DNA from 2 places in the Candidatus Clostridium stratigraminis genome. Region 2 is predicted to be linked to the other one. Evidence: a T-box and tRNA genes for the amino acid it is inferred to sense, from the RefSeq annotation. Region 2 holds a T-box; the other holds one or more tRNA genes.

Region 1 (16,714 bases), on a different contig from region 2:
AGGCAAAGTTTGTAGAAGTAGATGGAACAACTCTTAGATGGGACCCTAGAGAAATAACAAATCCACTACTAGGCTCAGTACATGATCCTATTTATATGGGAAGCAAAAGAGACTTAGCTGAGATAGGAATACCAGAGCCTAAACCAGGACTTGTTACAGAAGCTCATGGAGGAGTTTTATTTATTGATGAAATTGGAGAACTTGATGACATTTTGCAAAACAAGCTATTAAAGGTATTAGAAGATAAGAGAGTAGAATTTTCTTCCTCCTATTATGATCCTGAGGATGAAAATACTCCAAAGTATATAAAATATTTATTCGATAATGGCGCACCTGCTGATTTTGTTTTAATTGGGGCAACTACAAGAGAGCCTCATGAAATAAATCCAGCACTTCGTTCTAGATGCACAGAGGTATATTTTGAGCCCTTGTCTGCAAAGGATATTGAAGAAATAGTTGAAAATGCTGCAGTTAAGCTTAATATGGAGCTTGAAAGCGGAGTTTCAGAATTTATTAGCAGGTTTACTATTGAAGGCAGAAAGGCTGTTAATCTGCTTTCTGATGTCTATGGTTATGTACTATATAGCAATAAGAACTTTAAAAAGGATGAAAAGGTAAATATAACACTAGAAGATATTAAAGAAACAATTTCTGCATGCAGACTTGTTCCATATGAAGAAGTCAGCACAGATAAAGATAAGGAAATTGGACATGTTTATGGACTAGGTGTCAGCGGATTCATAGGCTCCACAATAGAAATTGAAGCAGCTATATTTGAAGCTAAGGATAAAGGAACAGGTCAAGTGCGTTTTAATGAAACCGCCGGCAGTATGGCAAAGGATTCCGTATTTAATGCGGCATCCGTAATAAGAAGATTAACAAATAAGGATATAAAGGACTATGATATTCATGTTAATATTATAGGTGGTGGAAATATAGATGGTCCATCAGCTGGAGCAGCTATTACAATTTGTATAATAAGTGCTCTTTTAAATAAACCGGTAAGACAAGACGTAGCAATAACTGGTGAAATATCTTTAAGAGGAAATGTGAAACCAGTAGGTGGAATTTTTGAAAAGGTTTATGGAGCCAGAAGAAAGGGCATAAAACTTGTTATTGTTCCAAAGGATAACTTAAAAGAAGTTCCTTCAGGATTTAAGGACATTGAAGTAATGGCAATAGAAACCATAGAAGAATTAATGGATATAGTTTTTTAAGCAAGGGACACAACAATTGATAATTGTTGTGCGCAGGTAAAAGTCCTAAATGAACTTTTACGGGTAACCTAGCCGATGGGAATCGGTGAGTACAGGTTGCCTAGTACAAAGGAATACAAGGGGGAAAGCATTATGGAGACTCCTCTTAGAAGTCTTCCTCACAATATAGATGCTGAACAAAATGTTATTGGTTCCATGCTATTAAATAAAACTTCCATAGCTCAGGCTGTGGAAGTTTTAAAAGCTGAGGATTTTTATAGAGATTCGCATAAGATTTTATTTAATACTGTACTGGAGCTATATAAAAAGGATACTCCAGTAGATATGGTAACACTAACAGAGGCTTTATCCTCTATGCAAAAATTGGAGGCTGCCGGTGGAATTACATATATAAGTGAGATTTGTGATTCTGTGGTCTCTACAGTAAATTTTAGTTCCTATATAAAGATTGTTGCTGAAAAGTCTATGCTTAGAAAGCTTATAAAAGCATCTTCTGAAATTATAGAGGACAGTTACAGTAAGCAGGATGATGTACCTGCTGTACTTGATGCAGCTGAGCAAAGGGTGTTTAATATTGCAGAAAAAAGAGGTAATTCAGACTTTGAGCCAATGAGTACAGTACTTGAAAAAGGTTTTTTGGAAATTGAAAGGCTGTTTGGTAATAAGGGCGAAATTACTGGTATTTCTTCTGGTTTCCCAGACTTGGATGCTAAAACCTCTGGTTTTCAAAAGGGGGATATGGTGCTTGTTGCAGCAAGACCTTCTATGGGTAAAACTACCTTTGCGCTTAATTTAGCCCAAAATGCAGCCTTAAGAGGAGGTAAGAGTATAGCTATTTTCTCCTTGGAAATGTCTAAAGAACAGCTCGCCTATAAGCTTCTTTGTGCAGAGGCCAATGTGGATATGCTTAAACTTAGAACTGGTGATTTAGATGACAGGGACTGGGAAAACATAGCTAGAGCCTCCGGACCACTTGCAGCGGCTAAAATATATATAGATGATTCTGCAGGTGTATCAGTAATGGAAATGAGATCAAAATGCAGAAGGCTGAAAATAGAACATGGAATAGATATGATTCTTATTGACTATTTGCAGCTTATGTCTGGCAGTAATTCTGAAAGCAGGCAGCAAGAAGTATCTGAAATTTCTAGATCTATTAAGGCTTTAGCAAAAGAAATGCAGTGCCCTGTAATAGCTCTTTCACAGCTATCAAGAGCACCAGAGCAAAGAGCTGACCATAGACCAATGCTATCAGACTTAAGAGAATCAGGTTCTATAGAGCAGGATGCTGACGTAGTTATGTTTTTGTATAGAGATGAATACTACAATAAGGAGACAGAAGACAAAAATGTAGCCGAATGTATTATTGCAAAGCAGAGAAACGGTCCAACTGGCACTGTAAAGCTGGCATGGATTGGACAATACAGTAAGTTTGGAATTTTAGATGTGGTTCATTAATAGAAAAAATAAAAGATGTGCAGCCTTTTAAAGACTGCACATCTAAATTAATGAATATCTATTTTTTTCTTTTTGTCATTACCGTTAGTTAACTTAGGTAAGGTGATTTTTAAAACACCATCCTTAAAGGAAGCGTCTATTTTATCCTCATCTACATTATCGATGTAAAAGCTTCTTATAAACTCTCCATAATGCCTTTCACGTCTTACATAGTTTTCCTTCTCATCCTTTATTGTATCATCTCTTTTTACGCTAACTGTTAAATAGTTGCTCTCATAGTCAATGTTAATAGCTTTTTTATCCATACCAGGAAGATCTGCTTCCACCAGATAATTATCTTTTGTTTCTTTTAGATCAACTTTAAAACTTCCATAAATGTTACTTAATTCTTGAGTAAAATCAGTATTAAAGAAGTCTCTGAAAAATTGTCCAAAATCATCATCGCCTATATTCAACATATGTCTTTTGAAAGGAATCATTTCAAACATATCAAATACCTCCAATTAATATATTTAATTTCTATGCTTTTATAATACTACAAAGGTCAAAGAAAGTCAAAGTCTATAAATTAGAGATAATTAAAGAAAATCTACAAGATTTCATCCTTCAAATCTATAGTTTAGCATAATCAACCTAATTAAAAGTAGAATATGATTATTGATGGAATTTAGTAATCCTTATAAAATAGTAAAGAAGGTGTGTGTATTACTTTGGGGGATTAGCAGTATGAGTAATAGGATTATTTGCTAAACTTGATTCGAAAGTTTAATTGTAGTAAAATTTATATATGCTCCTGTAGCTCAGTTGGTAGAGCAACTGATTCGTAATCAGTAGGTCGTGGGTTCGATTCCCTTCAGGAGCTCCAGTAAAATCAATAGCTCTAGGAAATCCTAGAGCTTAAATTTTATTTAATACACCTTAATATACACCTACTGATAAATTTTAAGGTCAAAATTAGGTTATCATCCCGATTGCAATTGCCATCTATCGTAACAAAATATCTTTTATTTCCGGAATACTAAGCCCTCTTTTTTTAAGTTCCTGTATTTCTTTAATTTTCTCTATCGCTTTAGCTCTCGGAAATCGCCTTGTCAGGTTTTCCTCTTCCTGCTCAAAGGGAAGCATTCCTTCTTCAGTATAGAATTTCAGTGTGCTGTAACGGCATCCTGTTAGGCGTACTAGTTCACCGATGGACACATATTCTGATACCAGTATTTTTTCCAAGGTACGCTGACGGGACATACAAATTCCTCCAAATCATTAGTATAATGGATATATTCTTAAACGGACACCGTGAATTGGCATTCTACCACCATTAACTGCGGATGGCACGGCTTCATAGATGAGATTATCTATTTTTATAAGTGGCACTGTCCCTTCACGTAAAACAGTATAGTTATGACCCTTTTCCCTAAGCCGTGTCAGTACATCACGCAATCGTGCTTCCTTACCTTCGAAATAAGCGTCAGTTTCGATAAAAACAGATTGAGAACGCTCAAAAACAGGGAAAGTAAAATTGATACCTGTACCCGTAGGAGTACCCATAGCAGCTCTTTTCAGCCTAAGAAATTTCTTTATTCCTATTTCTAGTGAACTATGGATAGCAACAGGTAAAACTTTTCTTGCCAAATTGCTGTTTTCGAATAATTCACTCATTCGTACTTTTACCCTTTTCAATTCCTCATCGGAAAAGATATCATTAAAGCATCCGCTTTCCCGCATCAGCCAGAGCATGAAGATAGACTCATCGGTCATCATCCCTTCTTCCAGAGTTTCAGCACGAAGGTTTTCAATTACTTTTGTAAATAATTCTTCATTACTGCGGTATTCCTTTATTGATACACTAGCAGTGTCAAACAGTAAATCACATCCGAGCAAATTCGGAATTTCTTCTAAAGCATGATCCCCAATAAGAGAATCTGTATAGGCCCTCTCAATTTTTAATAAATATTTCCTTGATAATTTACTGACAACGGTGAGTAAATGCGGAAGAGTGTCACTTAAGCTGTCCTTTCTGCCTAAAACAGCTTTTAAAACTGTTTCTTGATACAGAGTGACTTCAGGCCTCTCCAGATCCGTCCTATTGAAAGTAACCATATCCTTATCAATAGTAAATCCTTGCTCCAGATACAATTCTAAAATGGCAGCGGCAGCCATGCAGCGCAAAGCCACTTTCTTTGCATTGGTTAGATGAAGACTGTCTTGTGCATTTAGTGCTACCAGTGAGAAGTTCTGAGAAAAACGAAGTTCCATAATATTAATTCCTCCTTTTAGTGGTCACACTGAGCAATTAAGCTCCCTCGTTCCCCTTCGGGCACTGGGCAGTTTAAACCGCTCGTTCCACTCGCAAACTGCCCGTCAAAGTCCATTTAGGACTTTGACCTCGATAATTGCTCGTAAATGTCCATTTAGGACATTTACCGGCTAATTAACAAATTTCTAAAAGTATATTTTTGCCAATTACTTACTACTTACTACTTATGATTTAAATGTATCACCTTTCCATTATTCTGTCAATATTACATTTTTATAAATTTAAGCATAATCATAGTTTTAATTAAGTATCCCGGAACTAGGCAGATGCTGCATGAATGAGACAGTTAACGACATATGTCACATACCCACGGGTGTAAAACTCAGCTGAGATATAATAGATAATGATTAATTGTAAAGAATTGCATAAAGTCTACCGATAATTTAATAAGAATAATGTTCTTTGAAAACTAATATTACGGCATAGAATGGCTTATCTTTATTTTGAATTAATGATTATATAAAAGATGATACTCGATTGTAAAAAATGTAAACAAGCCTATAGGATATATTAATTATTTAAAATTTATTGAATAAAGGGGAAAGCATTGATGAAACAAAAGATTAACGCAGTAGAAAAGAGTGGAACATATAATGCTTATAAATTAGGAGTGCATCAAATATGAAAAATTACTTTTCTTTATTTAACAATAAGAAGAAATATTATATTGGTTTTACTATAGTTGTATTATTTTGCGTAATAATGTGGCTTTTTACTTATTTTTTTTCACCTATTCCAAGATTAAAAGCCGAAAATATAAAAGCAAAAGAAATAAGTATTACTTGGAAGTCATCTAAAGGAGCAACAATATACAATATTTATAAATTAGATCAAGAAAATGGAGAGTATAGCAAGATAGCTACTGTTAAAGAGAATAAATTTACAGACTATAATTTGAATCCTGATTATAAATATTGGTATAAGGTTTCCGCAATTATTAATGGGGAAGAAGGAAAGCTATCTTCATCAATTGGAGTATATACTAAAAAATTACCAGGTTCTCCAACTAATCTGGTTATTGAATCTTATACCTTTGATAATGTTAAAATAAAATGGGGACCTGTAAACAATATAGATAAATATATAATTTATAGGAAAGATGAGGATAAAGGAGATTTTAAAAAAGTTGGTGAATCAAAAGATAGCACATATTTAGATACTAAATTGAAGTCAACATCTAAATATAATTATAAAATAACTGCAGTAGATAAAAATGGAGAAGGCAATTTTTCGGAAGCTATTGAAGTAATTACACGAGAAAAGGTAAATGAAATGGGGAATAGCGGCAACAATATAGAAAATGATGGTTATGCTGCAGAGCAAGGTGAATGGATTTACTTTGTAAATAAATCAGCAGGCTTTAATAGTCTATATAAAGTACGCAAAGATGGGACTTCATTAAAAAAGTTATTTGATGGTAGTATTCAAGATATAAATGTAGTTGATAATCGGATATATTTTCTAAACTTTTCAAGTGGTTTTTCAGTTTGTAAAATCAACACTGATGGTAGTGGATATAAAGAAATCATAACAGGGCTTTTATATGGTTTTACAATTAAAGGTAATTGGCTTTACTATGATGATAAAGGTATTAATAAGATAAATCTTATGAGTTTAAAAACTGAAAAATTAACCAATGTACCAGCTGGAAGTATAAATATTGAAGATGATTGGATATATTATTCTAATATATCTGATAAAAACAGAATATATAAGATTAAAACTGATGGAAGCAACAATACAAAATTAACGGATAAAAGAACCTCCAAAATAATTATATATGAAGATTGGATATATTTCACAGACTTAGGTGATAAAAACTCTCCGCTTTATAGAATGAAAAAGGATGGTAGTGACTGTATTAAAGTAATTGATTATGGAGTAACAAGCTTCAATATTGGAAAAGATACCTTGATATATAATTTACGCATAGGCAATTCACAAATGGTATTTAAATCTGATATAGATGGAAAGAAACAATCAAAAGTTACAGATATTTATTATAGCAGCATAAATATTATTGATAATTATGCCTTTATTTATGGAAATGCATCAGAAAGAGTTGAAGTAATTAAAATAAAAGATGATTTAGAAGATAAATCATTTGATATTGGAGAAATGTAGAATATAGTTTGGTGCAATAATTTTCTTACGAATAAATTTAAGCTTCTATCACATATTATATCTAAGCAACTTAAAAACTTAAAAATTGGACGGTGAAGCAGCTTGAGTAAAAAAGATGATTTTAAAGATTTAAGTGAAGTTAATGCAAAAACACTGGGGAATTTTACAAGAGATGCAGTAAAACAATTTGAAAATAATATTGTAAGTCAGACAGATTATTTAGAAAAGGTGGAAGAAAAGGCAGTAGAGGATAAAAGTTAAGAAGATAAAATTAGGCATCCATATGACTTGTTAAATAAGTAACAAGTCATGTGGATGCCATTATTTTACTCTACTTCATCCCTTCCCATATGATGATGCATTGGATGTTGTGGATGCATAGGATGCATCGGGTGCATTGGATGATGTGGATGCATAGGGTGCATAGGGTGCATTGGATGCATTGGGAAATAAGGATGATATGGGTAATATGGATGCATGTGGTGGTATGGACGACGTTGTCTTGACATCATATCATCATCTGAGTATTCATCCATATCATAGTTTATTTTATGGCCCATTGGCATTTGATTATTTTCCATCATCATTGGATTTGCGTTGTACATCATAGGGCACATGTGCATATATGGGCACATATACATTGGTTCCATCATATAAGGCATTGGCATATTACAGTCCATATGATGGTGATGGTCGCTTGTTCTGCGGCGGTCTAGATCTGCATTGATATCTAATTCATCATTGATATCCTCTTCTGGGAACCTATAATACATTAATAACCCTCCAAAAAAATTACCTACATTAATATTATATTTTCAGTAGTAGCTATTGTTACCTTATTAAGAAAATAAATTATAAGGTTTCAATCATACTTATTTAAAGGCTTTATTTTGTAGGCTAATAGCCTTGCTGGAATATATTTCATGATGATTTTATCCCTAAAAAATATGATAATATACGTATAATCCCTTGGTATTATTTAATGAATCTTATTAAATGTTATGATAGGAGGGCATGAATGGTAAAAAGAAAAATGATATTAGCAGCTATGGCATTGTGTATTTCAGCACAGCTTGTTCCGTATAAGGCTTTAGCTGCACCAATTGCCATTAGACTTTCGGGAATGGATAGATATGAGACGGCAATAAAGGTTTCACAGGACTCCTGGCAAAGCTCAGATTACGTAGTTATTGCAACAGGAGAAGATTTCCCAGATGCTCTATGTGCTGCACCCTTAGCTAAGAAATATGATGCACCTATATTATTAACTCGAAATGCTGCAATTCCTACTAATGTAGTAGCCGAAATTCAAAGACTTGGTGCCAAAAAAGTATTTATTGTTGGTGGTACTGGAGTAATATCCTCAGCTGCAGAAAGTGTACTCAATGGCCTGAATATTCAAAGTACAAGAATACAGGGGCAGGATAGGTATGAAACTAGTGCTAAAGTAGCTCAGATAATTGGTACAAGCAATGGGATTGCTATAGCATCAGGAGAAAATTTCCCCGATGCCTTGTCAATTGCGCCAATAGCTGCAGCAAAGCAAATGCCTATTCTATTATCAAACTCTAATACAATGCCTTCAAATATAAAAAATCTTGCCTTAAATAGCAGTGGAGAAAAATATGTTATAGGTGGAAGTGGGGTAATTAGTGATAGTGCAGCAGCCTCGTTAGGCGCTTATAAGAGATTAGCCGGAGTTAACAGGTATGAAACAAATTTGGCTGTAATTAAGGAGTTCTCAGATACTATAAACTTCAATAAGGTTTATATAAGTACAGGAAATGACTTTGCAGACGCAATATCAGGATCTGCAGCAGCGGCATTAACTTCTTCGCCTTTAGTTTTAACTGATGGTACTGATTATAATACATATAGTTTCATTAAGTCAGAGTATTATAATATTTCAGCCTTAAAGGTACTTGGGGGAACGGCTGTTGTCTCTGATGCTATTGTTAATACCTTTTTGCATGAGCCTTACTCTAAAGTTGTTTTAGGCTATGCAACATATTATTATCCTGGAGACAGCTCCTCCTATAATTCAATAGCAGCACATTCCGATGTAATAGATCAGATTGCTACTGATACCTATAACACTGATGGAACTGGAAATTTAACAGGACTTTTACCGGCAGATCAAATTAGTTATGCAAATAGTAAGAATATAGATACTTATGCTATGGTGGCTAATAACTTTGATGGAAGCATTGCGAAAACTCTTCTAGAAAATTCAGCTAACAGAGCAAATTTAATTAATAATATTTCCAATGCAATTCGTGTAAACAATTTTAAAGGAGTTAATATAGATTTTGAGGGGATATATTCCTCAGACAGAGTTTATTTAACAACCTTTATGAGAGAGCTTTATAATGTTCTTCATCCACAAGGCTATAAGGTAACTATTGCTGTACCGGCTAAAACAGTAGAAAGCCTGACTGATGGCTGGGCAGGGGCTTTTGATTATGCAGCACTTGCTAATAATTCTGATGAAGTTGTAATTATGACCTATGATGAGCACTATGCGGGCGGAGCACCAGGACCTATTGCATCTGAAGGCTGGGTACAAAGTGTAGTAAATTACGCAGTAAAAAATATTCCTAGTGAAAAAATATTATTAGGACTTGCTGCTTATGGCTATGATTGGCCTTCAAATGGAGCTTCTGCTAAGGCTTATGGAGTAGATTCAATGTATAATTTAGCAGAAAGCTATGGAGCACAAATTAAATGGGATCCAGTTTCAGATACCAATTATTTCAATTATACTGATAAATCTTCTATTTACCATAGTGTTTGGTTTGAGAATAGTACAAGCATTGCCTATAAGTTGGACATAGTAAATAATAACAATTTAGGTGGTATTGCTATATGGAGACTTGGACTTGAAAATGCAGATTATTGGACAAGCATTAAAACAAAATTAAATTAATATAAGTGATAAACAACGTAAGTTTATACCTAGCTAATCTATAAAGTAAAGATGATTGCCTTGCAGTCATCTTTATTTTTATAAAGCTTCTTTAAAATATATTAAATGTGGTAAAATATGAACAAATAAATGAATTTGAGGATTTATCATGAACTTAGGAAAAAATTCTATTCAAATTAAAATTATGATGTTTTTTATTATCCTCTCTACTGTTCTCTTTGTTACAGTAGGGTTCTTGTTCTTTAAAAGCACAAAAGAGGCAATAAACCTTTCTAAGGAGAAAGAATTTATAACCTTAGCAGAGGAAACCTCTAATAAGATTGAAAGATATATGTTTGAAAGGTATGGAGATATACAGGTAATGGTGAATTCTCCACTGCTTAAAAATAAAGAAGCAAGCAATGATCTTATGAATAGCTATTTAGATAGTGTAAGAAATGCTTATAAGGCCTATGATTATATTTTAGTGACAAATTTAGAGGGAAAGGTTTTGGCTTATTCAGGAAACTTAAAAGCTGATAATGGCTATGAAAGCTTTTTAGGAGAGGTTTTAAAGGGAAAGAGCTTTGTTTCAGATTTCACATATTTTCAGGACACAAAATCCTACGGGGTTTATTATGCTGCTCCAATAATGGATGACAAAGATAAGATAAAGGGAGCAGTAGTTGAGAGAATGAACTTTAATGCTATTTTAGATATAATAAGCAATGTTCGTCTTGGTGAAAAGGGCTATGCTTTCTTAGTAGACAGCAAAGGTAACTATATTAATCATCCCTTTAATAGTCTGGAGGTTATTAAAGCTCTTAATAATAGCAAATATGCTTCTTTTTATACCACTCATAATAATGTTCAATATTTTTCTGCTCTTTATGGTATAAATAAATACGATACACAAAAAAACAATTGGTATGTGGTAGTGGAAGAGCCAGTAAGTGAAGCCTATGAAGTTGCCTATAGGCTTAGAACCTATACTATTATAGTTCTTATGATATCTGTGGCAATAGTTTTTGTACTAGTAGCTATACTTTCAAGAAAAATAGCAATGCCAATAAAAAATTTAGTAAAGGAAACTCAAAATATTGCTGAGGGTGATATGGGTCAGAATATTAATATCCAAAGCAAAGACGAAATAGGAAGCCTGGCAGAATCCTTTAATAAAATGTTAGAAAAATTAGAGGAAAGCGTAACTAGAGCTAAGAGTCTGGAGGCACTTGGAGCACTTTCAGCTGGTATGGCACATGAAATTAGAAACCCACTTACATCTATAAAGGGTTATGCTCAGTATATTATGTCTGAACTTAATAAGGATAGTGAACTATATTCAGACATGGCTGTAATAAGCTCTGAAGTGGATAGATTAAACAATATTATTGATAGATTTTTAGCCTTTGCAAGACCAAATGAGCTTAAACTTGAAAAATATGATATAAATGATATTGTTAAAGAAGTTATCCTCTTAATTAAAAGGGATAATACCTTTGATAATATAAAACTTAATATTAATTTTGGAGAACTTCCTCTTATAAATGCTGATTTTGAGCAAATGAAGCAGGTCGTATTAAATATAGTAATCAATGGGGTGCAGTCAATGCCTCAAGGTGGAGAACTAACAATATCTACTCTTAATAATCAAATATTATCTATGGTTGAAATAGAGATAAGCGATACTGGACAAGGAATATCTCATGAAAATGTGAAAAAAATATTTGAGCCTTATTTTACCACCAAAGATAAAGGCATAGGACTTGGGCTTGCCATCTGTTCCAGAATAGTAGAGAATCACAGGGGAATAATTGAGGTAGAAAGCATACCAGGGAAAGGAAGTAAGTTTATAATAAAACTTCCGGAGGATAATTAATAGGACGGTGCAGTAATGAAAAATTATTCGATACTAATTGTAGATGATGAAGAAAATGTTACAAGGCTATTAAATAAAGTTTTAGTCAAAGAAGGTTATGAGACTCATATGGCACATAATGGGGAAGAGGCTCTTTACATAATAGACAATTATGATATTGATATAGTTATATCTGACATAAAAATGCCAGGTATGAGTGGAATAGAGCTTTTAAAAAATATAGGAAAGGTGGCACCCTTTATCAAGGTGATTTTGATTACTGCCTTTGCTACTGTAGATACAGCCATTGAAGCCTTAAGAATGGGTGCAAAGGATTATATTACAAAACCCTTTGATATAGAAGAAGTAATAGAAGCACTTCGTAATTTAACTTCTGATAAGGATGAGGTTCTAATAAGAAGTCAGGCGCTTCAAAAGGATATAAAAAATACTAAAAATAAACTTGAGAGTGAAAGCGCTGCAATGCTTAATGTTATAGATATGATAAAGCAGATTGCCGATACAAGAGCAACTGTAATGCTCTATGGGGAAACAGGAACCGGTAAGGAGCTGGCTGCTGAAACCCTGCATAATTACAGCTCAAGAAGTCACATGCTTTTTGTTAAAGTAAATTGTGCAGCAATACCTGAAAACCTGCTTGAAAGTGAGCTGTTTGGCTATGAGAAAGGGGCATTTACAGGGGCTGTTATAAGAAAACCAGGAAAGTTTGAATTAGCTTCTGGCGGATCTATATTTTTAGATGAAATAGGCGATATTACACTTGGAGTACAGGTTAAGCTATTAAGAATACTTCAGGAGAAAGAATTTGAGAGGCTTGGAGGAACTAAGACTATTAAAGTGGATGTTAGAATAATAGCAGCTACAAATAAGAATTTAGAGGAATTAGTTAAGGAAGGAAGCTTTAGAGAAGACTTATATTATAGGCTGAATGTGGTGCCAATTAATATGCCTCCATTAAGGGAAAGAAAAGAAGATATACCTATGCTTGTCTTAAGTTTTTTAAACAAGTCCTCGGATATATCGGGAAGGGCTCCAAAGAGCATAAGTGAAGAGGCTTTATCTAAGCTAATGGCATATAATTGGCCGGGGAATATTAGAGAACTTCAGAATATAATTGAAAGATGTGTAGTTATTACACCAAAGACTAATATAGGTGTAGAAGATTTGCCATTAAATATTTCTCGCTTTCAGGAACTTAAAGAAGCTGATGAGGAGATTTCAAAGCTTGAAGAAGCCTTAGATGATACAGAGAAGGAAGTAATTTTAAAAGCCCTTAAGGAGAGCAGCGGGAACAGGACAAAGGCTTCAGAGATACTAGGTATAAGCAGAAGATCCCTTCATAGAAAAATTTTAAAATATAATATATAAGTTTATTTATAGGGACAAAGTTGGCGCTAGTGTGCAACTTTGTCCCACTTATTTTATATACAAATTTAAACTCATGAACAAATAAAATCAATGTTATGACTATTATTCATCTATTTTCAGTTAAAATTCTATAGAAATAACGTAAAGTTTTAGGAATGTAAAAATAAACAATCTAAAATAAACCTCTGTTAGCATATATTGTAAGCCTTTTCTCTTGGCACAATAATTGCTGATTATATAATTGCAATAATAATTCAAATCCCTAATTAATAATTGTTAGGGCAAAAGTAAAATACAACAAGCTAAACAATTAGTAATTGTTTAGTACAAAAAAGGAAAACAGGAGGAAAGGTTTATGCCACACATTAACAGCGGTGATACAGCATTTGTTTTAATTAGCGCAGCACTTGTCTGCCTAATGACACCAGGGCTTGCATTTTTCTACGGAGGTCTTGTAAGAAAGAAAAATGTTTTGACAATAATGATGCAGAGCTTTATATCCATGGGAATTGTAACTTTAATATGGATATTTGGAGGCTTTAGCTTAGCCTTTGGACCAGATATACATGGAATTATAGGAAGTTTAAAATATTTTGGACTTCAAGGTGTAGGGATGGCTCCAAACCCAACCTATGGACCTACCATACCATTTTTAACATTTTTCACTTATCAAGAAATGTTTGCAATAATTACTCCTGCACTTATAACAGGAGCCTTTGCCGATAGAGTTAATTTTAAGAGCTATCTTAAGTTTCTTGTAATTTGGAGTATTTTAATTTACATTCCACTAGCTCATTGGATATGGGGGGGAGGCTTCCTTCAAAAACTTGGAGTTGTGGACTTTGCGGGAGGAATAGTAGTTCATGTAAGTGCAGGAATAGCAGCGCTTGCTTCTGTATTCTTCGTTGGAAAAAGAAAGATACTTCCTGGAGAAAATACTGCACCCCACAATATTGCCTTCGTTGCCCTAGGCACAGGTCTATTATGGTTTGGATGGTTTGGCTTTAATGGCGGCAGCGCACTAGCTGCAAATGGGGTAGCTGCAACAGCATTTATTAATACTGACGTTGCAGGCTCCATAGCAATGGTTACCTGGCTTATTATATCCTGGAAGGTAGAGAAAAAACCTACATTAGTAGGGGCTCTTACAGGAGCAGTAGCAGGCCTCGCTACTATAACGCCTGCAGCAGGATATGTTAGACCTTGGGCTGCTGTTATAATAGGAATTTTATCAGCAGTAGTTTGCTATTTGGCTGTTCAAGCCAGAATTAAATTGGAATGGGATGATGCTCTAGATGTATGGGGAGTACATGGTGTAGGAGGTATCTTAGGCTCAATACTTGTAGGAGTATTTGCTGAAGCCTCTGTAAATGGAGTAAAGGGCTTAGTTGCAGGTGATTTCCATCAGTTTGGAGTACAGGTACTTGCAGTAATATTTACAGCTGGTTATTCATTCTTAGTAACCTATTTAATATTAAAGATATTAAATGCTTTTGAACCAGTAAGAGTAAGTGAAAAAGCTGAAATTGAGGGATTGGACGCAAGTTTACATGGAGAAACTGCATATCTTTAAACTAAGTGGCTAGTATCATAAAGGGCGTTTTACCACCTAAAGGAAGTGAAAACAATTCACTAACTTATTGCTTATATTCTTTAACAATAAAGGAAGGTTTCTATTACTAAAAAGGTAATGGGAGCCTTCCTTTGGCTTTTTTGTTCTAAAAATAAGGTAAGTTAAAATATATTATAGTGATAAATATTATGATTTTATATAAGTAAAAGGAGATAGGCATGAGAAAAGCTATAAAAATTATAAGCCTTCTTTTTTTCACAACCTTAGTTATGCAATTTATTAATATATACTGCTTAAAGGCAGCAGAAGTGCAAAATAATATCATTTTACTTATGGATGTTTCAGGAAGTATGAAAGAAACTGATCCTAAAAGACTTTCCATAGTAGCTGCTTCAATGCTTATAGACAGTTCTGCTGATAACACCAATCTAAACATTGTCACTTTCGGAGATAAGGCAAAGTCTAAATTTACTTTAGAAAGTAAACCATCAAAAGAAAAGCTAAAAGGGGAGCTTGCAAATATTAAGTTTGATAACAGCTACACAGACCTGAAGGATGGAATAAAGGAGGCCTTATTGCAGCTTAGTAAAATGCAGGGGAATAAGAGTATAATTCTACTTTCAGATGGCAAGGAAGATATAAGAGATGGAATAACAAAGGAGCATAAAGATGAGTTCGCTTCATTAATTGATAAGGCACATTCTGAGGAAATAAAAATAAATTGTATTGCCTTATCTAATTTGGCTGATAAAGCTGCTCTGCAGAATATAGCCTTTAAAACAGAAGGGCAGTTTTTCTATTCTAATAGCCCTTCTCAGCTAATTAATGTATATAGTAAATTAATAGAGAGCATAAATAATTTCTTTACTATAAAGGAATATGAAATAAGTGATGAGGTACCTAGTGAAATTAAGTTAAGCAGTTATGTTCAGGAGATAACTGTTAAAATAGCCTCTTTAGAGAATAAAACTCCTCTTGTAGACATAATGAAAGGCGGCGCGGTGCTGTCTGCAAGTAAATTAGGGGATGGCTATAAAATATACAACATTAGTAATAAGGAGGATTGTATTCTAAATGTTTCTCCAAGAGACAATGGAAAGTATTTAGTAATAATCCAGATTAAAAGTAAGTCCGTGATAAGTATTAAACCATTAGAAAAAGATTTTAGTATTCCTAAGGAGGTACCTTTAAAATTAAACGTTACTTTAACTGCAGATAAAGATATAGTCGGGCTTCACATGGATAAGGTTGAGGGAACATTTAGAGAGCCAATAGAGAGGGACAGCAGTGGCTTTAATTTTACCTTTAATAAGGCTAAAAGTGGTGAATATGAAATATTAGTAACAGCTTATGATGGACAGGGAAGAATTATAGCTGTAAACAACTTAAGGATTAATGTTACAGATGACCCGCCTTTTTATTACAAAGCTGAAATACCAAAGGAAATAGTTATTGATAAGCCCTATAAAATAGTGCTTAAACAATTAAGCCAGGATAAAGTTATCAACCCCTCAGGAGAAATCATAGTGGATTATGGGGATAAGTATGAGAAATTCCCTCTAAAAATTGTGGATAACTATTTGACCACAGAGGTGACTTTACATAAGCTTCAAGAAGTAAGTTTAACTGTCTGTGTTAATGGGGTTTTTGATAATGACAGCTTTTCTTATTTTTTACCTCAGTCTAAAGTTACTGCAGTAAAAAGACCTTTAACAATGAAGGAGTATTATTATGAAAAATTTAAAATTCCTATGTTAATTATTTTTATTTTATCAGCCATGGATTTACTAATTATTGTATTTCAAAGAACACAGTACAAAAGGTTTTTAAAGTACAGCATTACAAAGGAATTAACTTATAAATTAGGCTCAAAGAA
Region 2 (16,714 bases):
TTTATTAAAATCTTGTTTTAATTTATCCCTATACTCCTTACTGATAACATACATTAAAATATTCATCACAACACCTCCCGTTTTGTTTTACCCATACCTCTTATACGTATATTATACTACAGAAAGATAAAAAAGATACTATAAATAAAACATTAACAGGTTAAATATTGATTTAACAATGTTTCACGCGCTAGCATTGTTAGCATTTTCACATGATAGTTAATTGTTTATTTATATGATATAGGGGGGTATGGTATACAAGCATTGTATATAGCCCCATGAAACTAATGATTTATTTGCATAACAAAAACAAAATATAAAAGACACTCCAATAAAATTTGGAATGTCTTTATATTTGTTAATTATAAAACCAATTTCTCAACTGTTAATTCTTTATGATGCTTCAAATCTAGAAATCCGGAGTTGTCCAAAAGCAGAGGTCTTGTTAAATCATTTACATCTATTTTTATTATTTTGCAAATCTTCTCCGAATTTAATACTGCCATTTCTCCTATATAATAATTTGCCACATGATTTAAGAAAATATTACTATACTCATAATCAAGCCTTCCTAGACTTTCCTTCTTAATTATTTCAAGTGCTTCGAAAGGTCCCTTGCTATTTTTATAAATCCTATCGGAATTTACAGCATCAAAGGTGTCTGCTATAGCAATTATTTTTGCAAACTGATGAATATTTTCTTCCTTTAAACCTAGTGGATATCCTGAGCCATCATTCCGTTCATGGTGCATAAGCACGCCATAGCTTACAGACTTATCTAAAAAAGGTATCTCCTTTATATAGTTATAACCTATTGTTGGATGCTTTTTAATTACATTAAACTCTTTTTGAGTTAAATTTCCAGGTTTATTTAAAATACCTTTATCTATTTTAACTTTACCAAAATCATGTAGGATTGAAGAATATGTAAGAAGGTTAAGATCACTGCCACTCAACCCTATCCATTTGCCAAGAATTGTACTTAAAGCGGTTACATTAACACTATGTTTGTAAATAGTATCTTTTCCACTGCCATATAATACAATATTTTTAATTACTGAGTTTACTGATTTCAACTCACTTTGAATTTTTACTGCAAATTTTCTTATTTCTTCTAAACTTGTTACTTTTAAATTTTCCATATCCTCATAAATATTTTCCACATCGAAGGTAAGTTCCTCCAGACTTTCTTGAACTTCCTCAATAGTTCTAATTCTATCAGTATCTTTCTCGTAATCCTGCTCAGCCCCAGAGTCTCCATAGTACACTTCAATTTTTTTGTCTATATAATATTCTTTCAGTTTGTTTATTGCATATTGGGTTACAATTGTTCCCTCCGCAATTAAAAGCTTATCATTAGCTTTTATTTCCTTAGACAAAATCATTCCTGGAGTTAATTCATGGACATACAATAGCTGCTTCCCTTTTACCATATATGACACCTTCCATAGTTAATACATAATATTACTTATACAATTCTATAGAAAAATCATATATCCTTTGTCTAATAATAGAATATTTTGTCAAAGGTTTTTATTATTTTTCCCTAAATTTCGCAAAATGTAATTAAATTAGCAAATTAATAATAAAAATTAATCTTTAACTGCTAAAATATACAGCTTAATCTCTATTTAAATTAGAAACCTCCTTTTCTTACTTCTTTACTTCTTTCATATTGAACTGGCCAAGCTACATCATCTTGTAGCTCTTTAGCTGAAATTAACGGCCAATATGGGTTACGTAACAACTCTCGTCCAAAATATACTAAATCAGCCCTTTTATTTTGTAGAATTTCCTCTGCCATTAGAGGACTTGTAACAAGGCCCCCAGCAATAACGGGTAAGCTTACGTGTTTTTTTATCTCCTCAGCAAAGCCTATTTGATAGCCAGGATATGTATTTATATGAGCCTGCACTACTCCTCCTGAGCTAACGTTAATAATATCTATTCCAGCTTTCTTAGCAAAGTTAATAATTTCAGCTGTATCCTCAGGTTTATTGCCACCTTCTGCATATTCTTCAGCTGAAACCCTCAATATTAATGGCATTTTCATAGGCCATTCTTCTCTTACTGCTTTTATAACTTCTATTAAGAACCTAGCTCTGTTTTCTTTACTGCCGCCATATTCATCTGTTCTTTTGTTAGTTAAACCAGACATAAATTCATTTATTAAGTATCCATGAGCTCCATGAATTTCTATTACATCAAAACCTGCCTCTCTAGCTCTTCTGGCTCCATCCTTAAAAGAACTTATTACCCTTTTTATATCATCCTTGCTCATTTCTATTGGTGTTTTGTATTTTTCATTAAAGGCTATAGAGCTTGGGGCTATAATAGCTTCTTCACATACTTCACACTTTCTTCCAGCATGAGCTAGCTGTATACCCATTTTTGCACCATGCCTTTTACATTCCTCTACAATTTCCTTTAAAGGCTTTATATGTGAATCCTGCCATATACCTAGATCCCTATCAGTTATTCTTCCCCTGCTTTCTACTGCAGTTGCTTCAAGAATAATAAGTCCTGTACCACCTACCGCTCTAGTTACATAATGATGATAATGCCAGGAGCTTACATTCCCATAATTATCTGCACTGTCCATGCACATAGGTGCCATTATAATTCTATTTTTCAAATTCATATTTTTTAGATTATATTCCGAAAATAATTTTGACATTTATTTGTCTCCTTCCTTGTAACTACTTAGTAATTAAAGGACTTTCCCTGCTATTTAAAATTTATAACGGTAAAGTCCTTTAGAGAACATGTTCTTATTTTGCTAAACTGTATATATTTATTATGTCCTGTTTATTTAATTTTACAAAGTTACCAACAGTTTTTGTATCACTATTTGTACATTTATCAGCCATTTCCTCAATTTTATCTTCTGGTATATTGGCATCACTTAAGGTAACTGGAAGTCCAATTTTCTTAAAGAATTCCATCATTCTGTTTATACCCTCTAAGGCAATTGCTTCACTGGATTCAAAAGATAGATCTACATCCCATACCCTAACTGCAAATTGCACAAATCTATTTATATTATGTTTGTAAACATATTTCATCCATGCAGGAAAAACTATGGAAAGACCTGCTCCATGTGCAATATCATATAAGGCACTTAATTCATGCTCAATTCCATGAGATGCCCAATCTCCTATTCTTCCAGGGTCTACTAATCCGTTATGAGCATTTGTTCCAGCCCACATAATTTCAGCTCTTGCAGCGTAATTTGATCTGTCTTTTAGTGCTATAGGTGTATTATTTATTATGGTTTTTAATATAGCCTCACAAAGTCTATCAGTTAAATCCACGTTTTCTACATTTGTAAAATACCTTTCCATTGTATGAGCCATCATATCACAAGCACCGCAGGCTGTCTGATAATCTGGAAGTGTAAAGGTTAATTCAGGATTTAGTATTGAAAATACAGGTCTGATTAGTTCAGTGTTTAGTCCTCTTTTATACATGCCATCCTCATTGGTAATAACAGAGCTAATACTTGCTTCTGTTCCAGTAGCAGGAATAGTTAAAATATCACCAACAGGAAGTGCTTTTTCAGGTATCTTTTTCATTGAATAAAAATCCCACACGTCTCCCTCATATGGAGCCCCTACGGCAATTGCCTTGGCGGTGTCTATTACACTTCCTCCGCCTACTCCTAAAATAAAATCAAGCTTATTTTCACTGCACAGCTTTATACCTTCATAAACAAGGCTCAATCTTGGATTTGCCTGAATTCCTGATAACTCTATATATTCAATTTCATTTTCTTTTAAAGACCTAATTACTTTATAGTATAGTCCACTTTTTTTAATACTTCCGCCGCCAGTACACAATAGCACTCTATTGGAATACTTTTTCACTTCACTTCCAACCAGACTTTCAGTATCTTTTCCAAAAATAATTTTGGTTGAGATTAAAAATGTGAAATTGTTCATTTAAATTCCTCCTAATTTATTTTAATTTAATGCTAATTGATAAAAATAAGTACTTACTAAAAATTATTAGTAATACTTAAATATATTATTACACAACAGAATATAATTTGCATTTAATTTATAAAATATTATTTTTATAAAGTTTAAATAAATGTATGCCATTAATATTGAAAATAATAACCCACTTATTATTCATCTTAGAATCTATACTTATATTCCTTGTTTTTTTATTTTAATCTTTCATAAGCAAAATCTCAGCTTTTACATACTATAATACAAAAGCTTGTCCCCAAAATTAAATAATATAGGAGAGAGAAAAAATGATTAATGTAACGAAAATTTACCTTCCTGAACTAAAGAAATATGAAGCATATCTAGAAAAAATATTCAAGCTTGGTCATGTTACCAATAATGGTCCATTAGTTAAAGAACTACAGAATAGGTTGGAAAAATATTTAGGAATAAAGCATATACTTTTAGTTTCAAATGGAACAATAGCCCTTCAAATTGCTTATAATCTTTTGGAATTAAAAGGTGAAGCAATTACTACACCTTTTTCTTTTGTTGCAACTACTAGTAGTCAAGTATGGCAAGGTATTACTCCAGTTTTTGCAGATATAGATAAAGGCACCTTTAATATAGATTATAAAAAAATCGAAGAGAAGATATCAAAAAATACTTCAGCTATAATTCCTGTTCATGTATTTGGAAATGCCTGTGATATAGAAAAAATTGATGAAATAGCAAGAAAATTTAATCTAAAAGTAATTTATGATGCAGCCCATGCTTTTGGAGTTAAATACAAGGGAAACAGTTTATTAAACTATGGAGATATTTCTACCCTTAGTTTTCATGCCACTAAAGTTTTCCATACCATTGAAGGTGGTGCACTTGTAATAAACGATGATGAAATTTATGACAAGGCTAGAAGATTGATTAATTTTGGAATAAGTGATGAGGAGCATATAACTGAGGTTGGTATTAACGGAAGGATGAATGAATTTGAAGCTGCCATGGGATTATGTGTATTGGATGATATAGACAAAATATTTGAAAATAGAAAAAAAGTATATGAAAACTACATGAACTATTTAAGTAAAAATGTGGTTACACAAGAGCATAATATTAATAGCAGCTTAAATTACTGCTATTTTCCCATAGTATTTAAAGATGAAGAAAGCTTACTAAAAGTAAAAGCAGCTCTTACAAATGATAATATTTATCCAAGAAGATATTTCTATCCATCCTTAAATAATTTACCTTATATAAAAGATAAAACTCAAATGGCACCCAATTCAGAGTTTATTTCAAGCAGAATCCTTTGCTTGCCTCTGTATGATTCTCTAGAAGATACGGTACAAAAAAATATTATAAGTATTATAAATAAAATGGACTAGCTATAAAAAAGATACTCCATACCACTTTAGGAGATGTTTGTTTTGAATATTATCGTTATTGGTTCTTCTGGACATGCAAAAGTTGTAATTGATTGTATCGAAAGAGAAAATAAGTATAAAATTATTGGACTTATTGATAGATTTAAGGAAGTGGGTTCTAGCTCCTTCGGATATAAAGTAATTGGAAAAGAAGAAGATTTACAAAATTTAATAAAAGCTCATAAAATAGAGGGCGGCGTTATTGCAATTGGAGATAATTTCACTCGATATATTGTTTCTAATAAAATTTCACATGATATGCCAGAGTTTAACTTTATTAAGGTAATTCACCCTTCTGCACAAATAGCCAGGAATGTATTAATAGGAAAAGGCACAGTGGTAATGGCAAATACTACTATAAGTAGTGAGGCAACAGTAGGTGATTTTTGCATAATAAATAATAATTCATCCTTAGATCATAACAGTAAAATGCTAAATTATTCAAGTTTAGCTCCTGGTTCAACTATTGGTGGAAATGTTAAAATAGGTTCCTTTACAGCTGTTTCCTTAGGTGCGAAAGTGATTCATGGAATTACAATTGGAGAGCATACTATAATAGGAGCTGGAGCCAATGTGGTAAAAGATATTCCTAATTACGTTGTAGCATATGGTAATCCTGCTAAAGTAATTCGAGGCAGAATCGCTGGGGAAAAATATTTATAAAATTAAAGCTTATGAAACTTAAAAGGGGTTGCCCTTAAACGACTTACAAATCATTTAAAGGCAATCCCTTTAGTGAAAGTACAGATTATAAAAATATCCATAGTATTATTGTATATTACTTCTAATAGTATTCTAGGAGTAATTTCGTTAATAGCTTTGTGATGAGATGCTATTAATAATCACATTTTGTTAATTATCGTTAAAGTGTAAATTATTCAAGTCTACTAGGCCTGTACATAAGAGGTTCCAAATATCTATTACCTGATTTTGAATCACAAAAATCACGTATATTTGTAAATTGTTCATTATAGGCGTAATCTAAAAATTTGTTGTAAGCATCAATTAATTCTATGGTTTTTTTGTTCTTATCCTCTTCAGTCATTCCGTTCCAAATACCCTGTACATGCTTTCTGTATATGGTCATTGCTTCTTTGACATGTCCTATTTCTCCAAACATTGAAAATTGAATATTTAACATCCAATCTCCAACAAACATTTTATAAAATTCATTAGGAATTTGGTCAAAATACTTACTATAATAAAAACAACAGGAGATATTACCAATAAAATTTACACTTGTTATATCCGTTGTATTAAAGATGTCACCTTTAATTTGCTGCTGTATATTATAGAAGTTATATTTATTTTCTACTTCATCAAAAAATATTATATCATCAAATGAAATAGAACACTGGGGGTGACTTTCCATAAATTCTATATGAGTTTGTAATTTGTTCTCATCATCCCAATAATCATCACCATCCATTAACGCAGTATACATGCTTTTTCTACAAGCTTTTAACAATCTTCTTAAATTTTCTACCATTCCTAAATTTTCTTTACCTTTAAAAAATTCAAAAGTTACGTTTTTGTTAGCTTTCACATTTTTAATATAGTCTTCAACAATCTTTGCAGTTCCATCATGGGATTTATCTTCACTTATAATAATGTTTAAGTTGAAATCACCTTTTTGTTTTATTATTGAATTGAGGCATTGAGCTATATAATTTTCATGGTTATATGCCAATACCCCTACATTTACTGTAATTTTATCCTCTTTTGTTCTATTCTCTGTCTCAAGCAATCTAAAATATAGATTCTCTAATTTTCGGGGTATATCAGCTTCACCTTTTACATTTTTATGATTTTTCATCAGAATGCCGAAATTATTTGTTTCCAGTAATATTTTATATTTATTTTTATATTGATCATAACAGCGTTTTACAGAATCCAAGTTTATGCAATTAAATACAATAATTCCACCCTCTCTTATTAGTGGCGAATAAATATTATAATCTGACTGAACACTTTGGTAATCATGGTTACCGTCAATATGAAGCATATCTATTTCATTACTTTTGAAGTATTCAGCAGCTTTTTTTGAAGTTTTTCTTATAATTTTAACAACCTTAGAAAGTTCTAATGCCTCAGTATCCCTTAAAACCTTAGCATAAATGGCTTCAAAATCTATGGTCTTAAAAATTTTATTTTCCTTTTTATTTAATTTTTTATCCGTGTGGTGTTCTTCCACCTTATCAATGGTATAGGGGTCAATGCCATAAGCTTTTCCTTGAGTATCCTTTATTGTCTGAGCTACAGAAAAAAGAATCCTACCATTATGCACTCCAATCTCAACGTAATTTTTTAGTTTAAAGTAATATGCCAAGTATGACATAATATAACATATTGCTAATGAGTCATCCTCTACAATTCCATTAAATAAAAATCGGCTATGAATATCTTTGACTCTGTTAAACAAACTATATTCCCATTTCATATTCCTTCACTCTCTCCTGTTTTCTTTTATTTTCTTAATTCTACTTGTTAACCTTTATTGTCGCTTTATAATATGTTGATTTAATTAAAAATTCTACTAGCTTTATTTAATGCTAGGGCACAAAGCTTGTCCTATTTGAATATCTTAAATTGACAAAATTTAGAGCTGATATGTATATCAAAGTCATTGATTATTAGGCAAAATCAAAAATTTATAAGGAGGTAAAAATGAAAGGTATTATTTTAGCTGGTGGGTCCGGAACAAGACTATATCCAGTAACAAAAGTTATATCAAAGCAAATACTCCCTGTATATGATAAACCAATGATATACTATCCATTATCCGTGCTAATGCTTGCAGGTATAAATGAAATATTAATTATTTCAACACCTAGAGATATAGGTACTTTTAAAGAATTACTTGGCGATAGAAGTGATATAGGTCTAAAATTACAGTATGCCATACAGGAATATCCAAGAGGACTTGCAGACGCTTTTATTATTGGAGAAGAGTTTATAGCTAAGGATAAAGTAGCCTTAATTTTAGGAGACAACTTCTTCTATGGTTATGATTTCCCAGAGATACTAAAGAGAGTAGTAAATAAAGAAGAGGGCGCAATTATTTTTGGATACCATGTAGACAATCCAACTGAGTTTGGTATTGTTGAATTTGATGAATATAACAATGTAGTATCAATTGAAGAAAAGCCAGAAAAGCCAAAATCAAATTATGCTGTTCCAGGGCTGTATTTCTATGATAATAACGTAGTTGATATAGCTAAAAATATTAAGCCCTCTGCAAGAGGTGAACTAGAGATAACTGCTGTAAATGATGAATATTTAAGAAGAGGAAACTTAAGCGTAGAGCTTTTAGGAAGTGGATTTGCATGGCTTGATACAGGAACTCACAAAAGTCTTTTAGATGCAGCTAATTTTGTAGAAACAATTCAATCAAGACAAGGTTTATATATAGCCTGTATTGAAGCGGTAGCTTATAAGAAAGGTTTTATAAATAAGGAGCAGCTTTTAAAATTAGCAGAGCCTTATATAAAAACAGAATATGGTAAGTATTTATTGCAGATTGCAGAAAATGATTTAATATGTAAAAAGGAGCAGTTATAAATGAAAACCTATTTAGTAACAGGCGGGGCTGGATTTATAGGTTCTAACTTTGTTCATTACTTGTTAAATAAATATTCGGATATAAAAATTATAAATATAGATAAACTAACCTATGCAGGAAATTTAGAAAATTTAATAGATGTTGAAAATAGTCCAAGCTATATGTTTATTCAAGGAGATATATGTGATAAAGCGTTAATAGAAAATTTATTTTCAGAAAATGACATTGACTATGTAGTAAACTTTGCAGCAGAATCACATGTAGATAGAAGTATAAAAGAACCTGAGATCTTTGCTAGGACAAATATTTTAGGAACAGTAAATCTCTTAAATGCAGCTAAGAATGCATGGGAAGTACAAGGTGTCTTTAAACAAGGTAAAAAGTTTGTACAAGTATCTACGGATGAAGTATATGGATCACTTGGTGAAAGCGGGTACTTTCTTGAAAATACACCACTAGATCCGCATAGCCCATATTCTTCTAGCAAAGCAGCTGCAGATTTAATGGTGAAAGCTTATTTTGACACCTATAAAATGCCTGTAAATATAACTAGATGTTCAAACAATTATGGACCATACCAATTCCCAGAAAAATTAATACCTTTACTAATAAACAATTGCTTAAACCATAAATGCTTACCAATATACGGCAACGGAATGAATATAAGGGATTGGCTATATGTAGAAGATCACTGCAGCGCAATAGATATTGTTATAAATAGTGGTACAGTAGGTGAAGTTTATAATGTTGGTGGACACAACGAAAGAACTAATTTACAAATAGTTAGAACTATTATAAATTACTTGAGCAAAAAAGTGGACAAAGAAATAACAGAAAAACTAATAACTTATGTTGAAGACAGAAAAGGTCATGATAAAAGATACGGAATAGATCCAACAAAGATAAAAGATGAATTAGGTTGGTATCCTGAAACTCCCTTTGAATTAGGAATACAAAACACAATTGAATGGTATTTAAATAATAAAGATTGGATCAATAACATTACCACTGGTGAGTACGAAAATTATTACAATAATATGTATGAAAAATAGTAGTAACCTCATAAACTTTAATTAAATTAGGGCTAATAAAACCCTAAACTAAAAAGAGTCTGTAAAAACAGCTTTCTATGTTGAAATAAAAATATCATAGGAAGCTGTTTTATTATGGTAGAAATAAGAGAATTAATGAAAACCAGCTTAATATATTTTGGATTTCCCAAATTCAAAGAACCTTCTTCAATAGATTTTAAGCTTTTTAATCAATTTAAAAATAAAGTTTGAAAAGCTATAATAAAAAATGTTATAGACTACTGAAAATATAAATAATATGGCTAATTGAATAATTATTCCACCAGGAATATTTATACCAAAAATAGATATGCCTATGATGTAATTCATAAAACTTAAGGTAATGGTTAGGACTACAGAACTTATAAGCCAAATAATTGTCTTCTTCTTTGTATAGTAGCTGCATGCTCCAAGTGATATTCCTATAATTCCATTAGTACATAAGAAGAATATTCCTTCATGGGTACTTATAAGCATAATAAGTAAACTAGCTGTGAAATAAGATAATAGTCCAACTTGAGGATTTAACCTAGAAACAATATAAATTGGAACTGCACTAAGGATAGTTAAAATAACAAATAACTCTGAAAGAAAAACAGGAATTACTTGAAACAAAGCTGCTAAAACTGCGAATAATGCGCCAACTACAACAGTTTTTGTATTACTCATGGTTTCCCTCCTTCTTCTTAATTATTGGCTGCAGCAGAAATGCAGTTTATAAACGCTTTTAAGTTGAGTACTGTTCTTTATAGTATATGATATTAAACAAGATATGCTATTAAAAAAGAATATGTACTTACTTATAATTGCACGGCTTGTAAACAGGTGATAATATTTATATATGCAATTATTTAATTTTTAGGAGGCTTTATAATGGAAAATAAAGAGCTTGTAACCTACAAATACAGATGGGTAGTTCTTTTTATGTTCATGCTCATGATGGCTGTGCAGCAGCTATTATGGATAACCTTTGCTGCCATCACTACTGATGCAGCTGCTTATTTTAAGGTTTCTGAGCTTAGCATAGGAATTCTTTCTATGGTATTTATGATTGTATACATATTTGCTTCTATACCTGCTTCTTGGCTTATAGATACCTATGGCTTTCATATATCTGTTGGAATAGGTTCAATTTTAACAGGTGTATTTGGCCTTCTCAGGGGACTTTTTCCTTCAAATTATACCTTTGTATTAATATTTCAAATAGGCATTGCAATTGGACAACCATTTATAGAAAATGCAGTTACTAAAGTTGCTGCTAGATGGTTTCCTATTGAAGAAAGGGGTACAGCATCAGGATTAGCTTGGCTTGCTGGTTACCTAGGTTTAATTGCAGGCCTTGTTCTAACACCCTACCTAATTATAGGCAGCAATATTCCAAGAATGCTGCTTTATTATGGAATAATATCTTTAATTTCAGCTGTACTTTTTATAGGCTTTGCAAGGGAAAATCCTCCGACGCCTCAATGCAAACCAGAGGAAGAGGAAAGATCCTTGGTTTTTCAAGGGTTAAAGCAAATGCTTACAAACAAAGAATTTATATTCCTAATGATTATATTTTTTATAGGTCTTGGAGTATTTAACGGCCTTTCAACTTGGATTGAAAATATACTTAAACCTCGCGGTTTTACATCAATTCAGGCAGGAATTATAGGTGGAAGCATGGTTTTAAGCGGAGTTATCGGATCAGCTATAATTCCACTGCTTTCTGATAAGCTTCATAATAGAGTAGGTTTTATTATATTAGCTATTACAGGCTCTATTCCTGGTCTTATAGGCATAACCTATGCAACAAGCTATCCTGTTGTTCTTATTTCTGCCTTTAGCCTTGGTTTCTTTATGCTCAGCTGTGCACCCTTAGGTTTTCAATATGGAGCTGAAATTGCCTATCCAGCTCCTGAAGGAACCTCAAGCGGTATACTTATGATGATGGGTCAAATTTCAGGTATAATTTTTATATTTGGTATGGATGCCCTTAAATCCACTAAAACAGATTCCATGACCCTTCCAATGAATGTACTAATACTTTTAATGCTTGTAACAGTTATAATTTGTATCAAATTGAAGGAGCCCGCTAAGGAAAGAAACTTTGCATTAGAAGAATAGGTAAGTTAATGGCATCCAGATAAGTTATTACTTGTAAATAAGTAATAACTTATCTGGATGCCATTTGATTATAATTATTTAAGCAGCTTATTATCTATTTCTTCTCTAATGTCTGAAATAAACTCATAAAGCACAACACTGCTTTGCTCACCAGCATCTCTTTTTCTTACTGTAATAGTTCCTTCTGCCTGTTCCTTTTCTCCTAAAATAATCATGTAAGGAACTCTTTCATTCCTAGTTTCTCTTATTTTAAAGCCAATCTTTTCAGCTCTATCATCAATTTCAACCCTAATTCCCTTATCTCTTAGTATCTTCAATACACTTTCTGCATAAGAGTTATACTTATCAGAAATTGGTAGCACCTTAACTTGCACTGGAGCTAGCCAAGTTGGGAATTTTCCTGCAAAATGTTCTATTAATATTCCTATGAAGCGCTCAATGCTTCCAAATATGACTCTATGGATCACTATGGGTCTGTGCTTTTCTCCATCACTGCCAATATAATTTAAATCAAAACGTTGGGGAAGCTGGAAGTCAAGCTGTATTGTTCCACACTGCCAAGTCCTTCCTATACTATCTTGAAGGTGGAAATCTATCTTTGGTCCATAGAAGGCTCCATCCCCTGGGTTTATTTTAAAAGGCATTCCTATGTCTTCTAAGGCACCCTTAAGAGCACTTTCTGCCATATTCCATTCTTCATTAGTTCCCATAGAATTTTCCGGCCTTGTTGAAAGCTCTACGTTATACTTAAAACCAAATCTTCTATAGACCTCATCAATAAGCTTTACTACTCCTTTAATTTCGTCTTTAATCTGCTCCGGAATCATAAATATGTGAGCATCATCCTGGGTAAAGGCCCTTACTCTCATAAGTCCATGAAGTGCTCCTGAAAGCTCATGTCTGTGAACTCTTCCTAATTCCCCGGCTCTTATTGGAAGGTCTCTGTAGGAGTGTGTTTCTGATTTATAAACCAGCATTCCACCAGGGCAATTCATCGGTTTTATTGCATATTCTTCTTCATCAATGTTAACAGTGTACATGTTTTCTTTGTAATGATCCCAATGTCCGGAAGTTTCCCAAAGCTGTCTATTTAAAATTATTGGAGTTTCAATTTCTACATAGTTAGCTCTTTTGTGAAGCTCCCTCCAATAATCTATTAGAATATTTTTCAAAATCATACCCTTTGGAAGGAAGAACGGAAATCCTGGGCCTTCCTCCATAAGTGCAAACAGCTTAAGCTCCTTGCCAAGCTTTCTGTGATCTCTCTTTTTAGCTTCTTCAAGCATATTTAAATATTCATCTAACTCACTCTTTTTGGAGAAGGCAGTTCCATATATTCTTTGAAGCATTTTATTCTTCTCACTGCCTCTCCAGTAGGCACCAGCAACAGATAAAAGCTTTATAGCTTTAACCTTCCCAGTGGAGAGTACATGAGGGCCTGCACATAAATCTATAAAATCACCCTGTCTAAAGAAGGACAGCTCTTCCTCTTCTGGTAAGTCATTAATAAGCTCAACCTTATAAGCTTCATCTTTATCTTTCATAAGCTTTAGCGCTTCTTTTCTTGACATAACGGATCTTTCTAGTTTCAAGTCATCTTTAATTATCTTCTTCATTTCTTCTTCTATTTTTTCCAGCATTTCCTGAGTAAAAGGCTTATCTATATCAAAATCATAGTAGAATCCAGTATCTATTGCAGGTCCAATAGCAAGCTTAGCTTCTGGGTATAATCTTTTTACTGCTTGAGCTAATATATGTGAAGCTGTATGTCTTAGTGCCCTTCTTCCTTCATCTTTATTTGCATTAATTACACTTCCATCTTTTAAAATTACCTTTAACATAATTTTTACCTCCTTTTATTTATAAGAATATTAATATCTATAGTGTTACTACTGTAGCCTTGCAGCTTATCCCATATATGGATGTGTTTTTTTAAATAAAAAACTCGTCTCATGCATAAACATGGGACGAGTATTCTCGCGGTTCCACCCAAATTACAGGTATAGTAAACAAATCCTTGCTATAATTTAAATGTAATAAAAAAACTCCTCCCATACTTAGGACGAGTTTATCGCGATTCCACCCAAATTACAGCAATTAAAAACACTATCACTGTCACTTAATACCATTAACGCTGGCTGCGGATATGCTTATGTCTATAAGGACTTCAGCAATCAACTCAGAGGTGGTTTTCAACAACACTTATTTTTAGAAGTCTTTCAGCCGATGAACTTCTTTCTCTGTAAAATAGTAATTTATTTACTTTTCCTCATCATTGTCTTTCTTTATGGTTATTATATGACTGTAAATTTAAAATGTCAATCTCTTTTTATAATTTTCAAATAATTATTAGCTGAAGAGACGTTTATACGCTAATGCATAAGCACCACATTGTTTAGACGTCCCGTTTATTATCCTTTATTGATTCTACATATTATCTTCCTAATGCTATCTTCAGATAAATTAAAAGTAACCATTAATAAGTCAATGGTATATCCGTTTTTATAAAGTTTATAAATTTCAAGGTTTCTTTTATTAATAATTTCTCTAGTACCATTATTTTCACCCCAACCCTTTCTTTTAGCTTCCAAGGTTGGTATATAAATAAATTCTCCCTGTATATACTTTTGAAGTTCCCTCAATAACTCCGATGGTAATATTTCCTTTCCATTTTTATATTGCAATTTTTTGCCCTCCTATTTACCTCTACTACTGCTCTGTTAACGACTTCACTTAATACTTGATTAATCATTATCATTACTACGCCTCCTTGTATTCATTATTAAATCTAAACAATTATTAATAGTTTAGATCTGTATATTTATTATTAATTTAAAAAAATATATAAAAATCCCGCAGAAACTAACCATCTGCGGGATTTTATACTTTAAAAAATACAATAAAAAAAACAGGACATCCTCCTGCTACTTTCATATAACTATTTATCTATGAAAACTCAGATGATGGTTATTATTTTCTCCAATATTTAGTTAATAATCGTAAACCTCTTTTCTTAACATCATTACTAACCCCTCCCTTCACCTGAATTTGTTTCTTGTATATTTTACCTGTAATTATATAATATAGAAATTCATAGTCCATGTCAACCATAAATATCACCTCAATTGTTTCTTTATTTAAAGAGGAGGCTTTGCCCTCCCCTCGTATTCCTTATTATGCACGTAACAATTATTAATTGTTACGCCTACCCTATTGTTCTAGGCTTTAAGCCACCTCTTAAATATGATCAAACTTATCATCCCCTTTTCTACCATATTGACCGGTCAAGTTTATTATCCCATAAATATCCTTTTAATCTCAAGGTAAAGATTGATTATAGTTGTTTTTTCCATTAACAATTTAAGTGTTTTTTTATGGTATAATCTATTTGGGTGATAAAAATGCAAGTATTAATAAATGATTGGAACAACTTATTAGAAAATGAATTTAAAAAAGAGTACTATTTAAACCTTAGACAGTTTTTAATAAATGAATATAGGACAAAAACTATATATCCTAATATGTATGATATTTTTAACGCTCTGCATTATACAAATTATAAGGATGTAAAGGTGGTAATATTGGGACAAGACCCTTACCACGGCGCAAATCAGGCTCATGGTTTAAGCTTTTCAGTAAAACCAGGTGTTCCTGCCCCTCCTTCTCTTATGAATATCTATAAGGAGCTTAATAGTGACTTAGGCTGTTTTATACCTAATAACGGCTACTTAAAGAAGTGGTCTGATCAAGGAGTTATGCTTCTTAATACTGCATTAACAGTTAGGGAGGGCCAGGCAAATTCCCACCATAACATGGGCTGGGAGTATTTTACTGATAAAATAATCAGTTTATTAAATGATCGAGAAGACCCTATTGTTTTCATATTATGGGGAAGTAATGCTCAATCTAAACTAAATATAATAAATAATCCAAGGCATTATATTATAAAATCTGTTCATCCAAGTCCACTATCAGCTCACAGAGGCTTCTTTGGAAGCAAGCCATTTTCTAAGGCTAATAAGTTTCTTACTTCAATAGGAAAGAAACCTATAGATTGGCAGATAGAAAATATATAAAAGTACAGGGGGTTGATTCAGCCATAAGAACTTCCCTTTAGTTATTTAAATAGTATAGAAAAACCACTCTTTAATTGATATAATATTAATGCATACATTTCTTAATAATTTGAATTTTTCATTTCTCTGTATGAAGTGTCGAGTTAACCACTATAAATACTCAATAATATATTTTTAGGGGGTAACAAAGATGAACACGCTATTAAAAAACATTAACTGCATTTATACCTTTAATGAAAAAGAAGAAATACTTGAAGAATGCAGTATTCTCATCAAAGACTCAAAAATCACAGCTATTGGTAAGGGCTTATCAGTACCTGATGATTGTGAGGTTATTGATTGTACAGGTCTTATTGCACTTCCCGGTTTTGTAAACACACATCATCATTTATATCAGACCTTATTTAGAGGCATAAAAGAAGTTCAAGAACAGCCTCTTTTCCCTTGGCTTATTGGACTTTATGAGTTTTGGAAGAACATTACTCCTGAAGCTGTTTACTATGGAGCAATGGTTGGCTTTGGC

The links. The T-box of region 2 lies ahead of thrS (threonine--tRNA ligase). A T-box ahead of a tRNA ligase gene usually reads a tRNA of that ligase, here a tRNA-Thr.
Region 1: it has a tRNA-Thr gene. The T-box ahead of thrS (threonine--tRNA ligase) is inferred to sense a tRNA for this amino acid. The anticodon was not compared.

What each region holds. Positions count from the first base shown of each region.
Region 1 covers NZ_JBJHZZ010000015.1:45,942-62,655, reverse strand. The annotation lists gene lonC (Lon family ATP-dependent protease) at 1-1,217, shown strand, start outside; gene ACJDUG_RS15350 (replicative DNA helicase) at 1,350-2,675, shown strand; gene hsp18 (heat shock protein Hsp18) at 2,723-3,163, opposite strand; tRNA gene ACJDUG_RS15340 (tRNA-Thr) at 3,465-3,540, shown strand; gene ACJDUG_RS15335 (helix-turn-helix domain-containing protein) at 3,660-3,917, opposite strand; gene ACJDUG_RS15330 (hypothetical protein) at 3,936-4,928, opposite strand; gene ACJDUG_RS15325 (DUF5050 domain-containing protein) at 5,611-7,113, shown strand; gene ACJDUG_RS15320 (hypothetical protein) at 7,216-7,374, shown strand; gene ACJDUG_RS15315 (hypothetical protein) at 7,440-7,886, opposite strand; gene ACJDUG_RS15310 (cell wall-binding repeat-containing protein) at 8,132-10,039, shown strand; gene ACJDUG_RS15305 (ATP-binding protein) at 10,188-11,897, shown strand; gene ACJDUG_RS15300 (sigma-54-dependent transcriptional regulator) at 11,913-13,265, shown strand; gene ACJDUG_RS15295 (ammonium transporter) at 13,621-14,838, shown strand; gene ACJDUG_RS15290 (vWA domain-containing protein) at 15,057-16,714, shown strand, end outside.
Region 2 covers NZ_JBJHZZ010000001.1:95,639-112,352, reverse strand. The annotation lists gene ACJDUG_RS00535 (hypothetical protein) at 1-66, opposite strand, end outside; gene ACJDUG_RS00530 (HD-GYP domain-containing protein) at 363-1,433, opposite strand; gene namA (NADPH dehydrogenase NamA) at 1,637-2,677, opposite strand; gene ACJDUG_RS00520 (iron-containing alcohol dehydrogenase) at 2,772-3,941, opposite strand; gene ACJDUG_RS00515 (DegT/DnrJ/EryC1/StrS family aminotransferase) at 4,262-5,338, shown strand; gene ACJDUG_RS00510 (acetyltransferase) at 5,381-6,040, shown strand; gene ACJDUG_RS00505 (class I SAM-dependent methyltransferase) at 6,252-7,817, opposite strand; gene rfbA (glucose-1-phosphate thymidylyltransferase RfbA) at 8,045-8,938, shown strand; gene rfbB (dTDP-glucose 4,6-dehydratase) at 8,939-9,991, shown strand; gene ACJDUG_RS00490 (YybS family protein) at 10,178-10,678, opposite strand; gene ACJDUG_RS00485 (MFS transporter) at 10,883-12,115, shown strand; gene thrS (threonine--tRNA ligase) at 12,190-13,956, opposite strand; T-box leader at 14,171-14,400, opposite strand; gene ACJDUG_RS00475 (CD3324 family protein) at 14,527-14,799, opposite strand; gene ACJDUG_RS00470 (uracil-DNA glycosylase) at 15,517-16,191, shown strand; gene ACJDUG_RS00465 (8-oxoguanine deaminase) at 16,382-16,714, shown strand, end outside.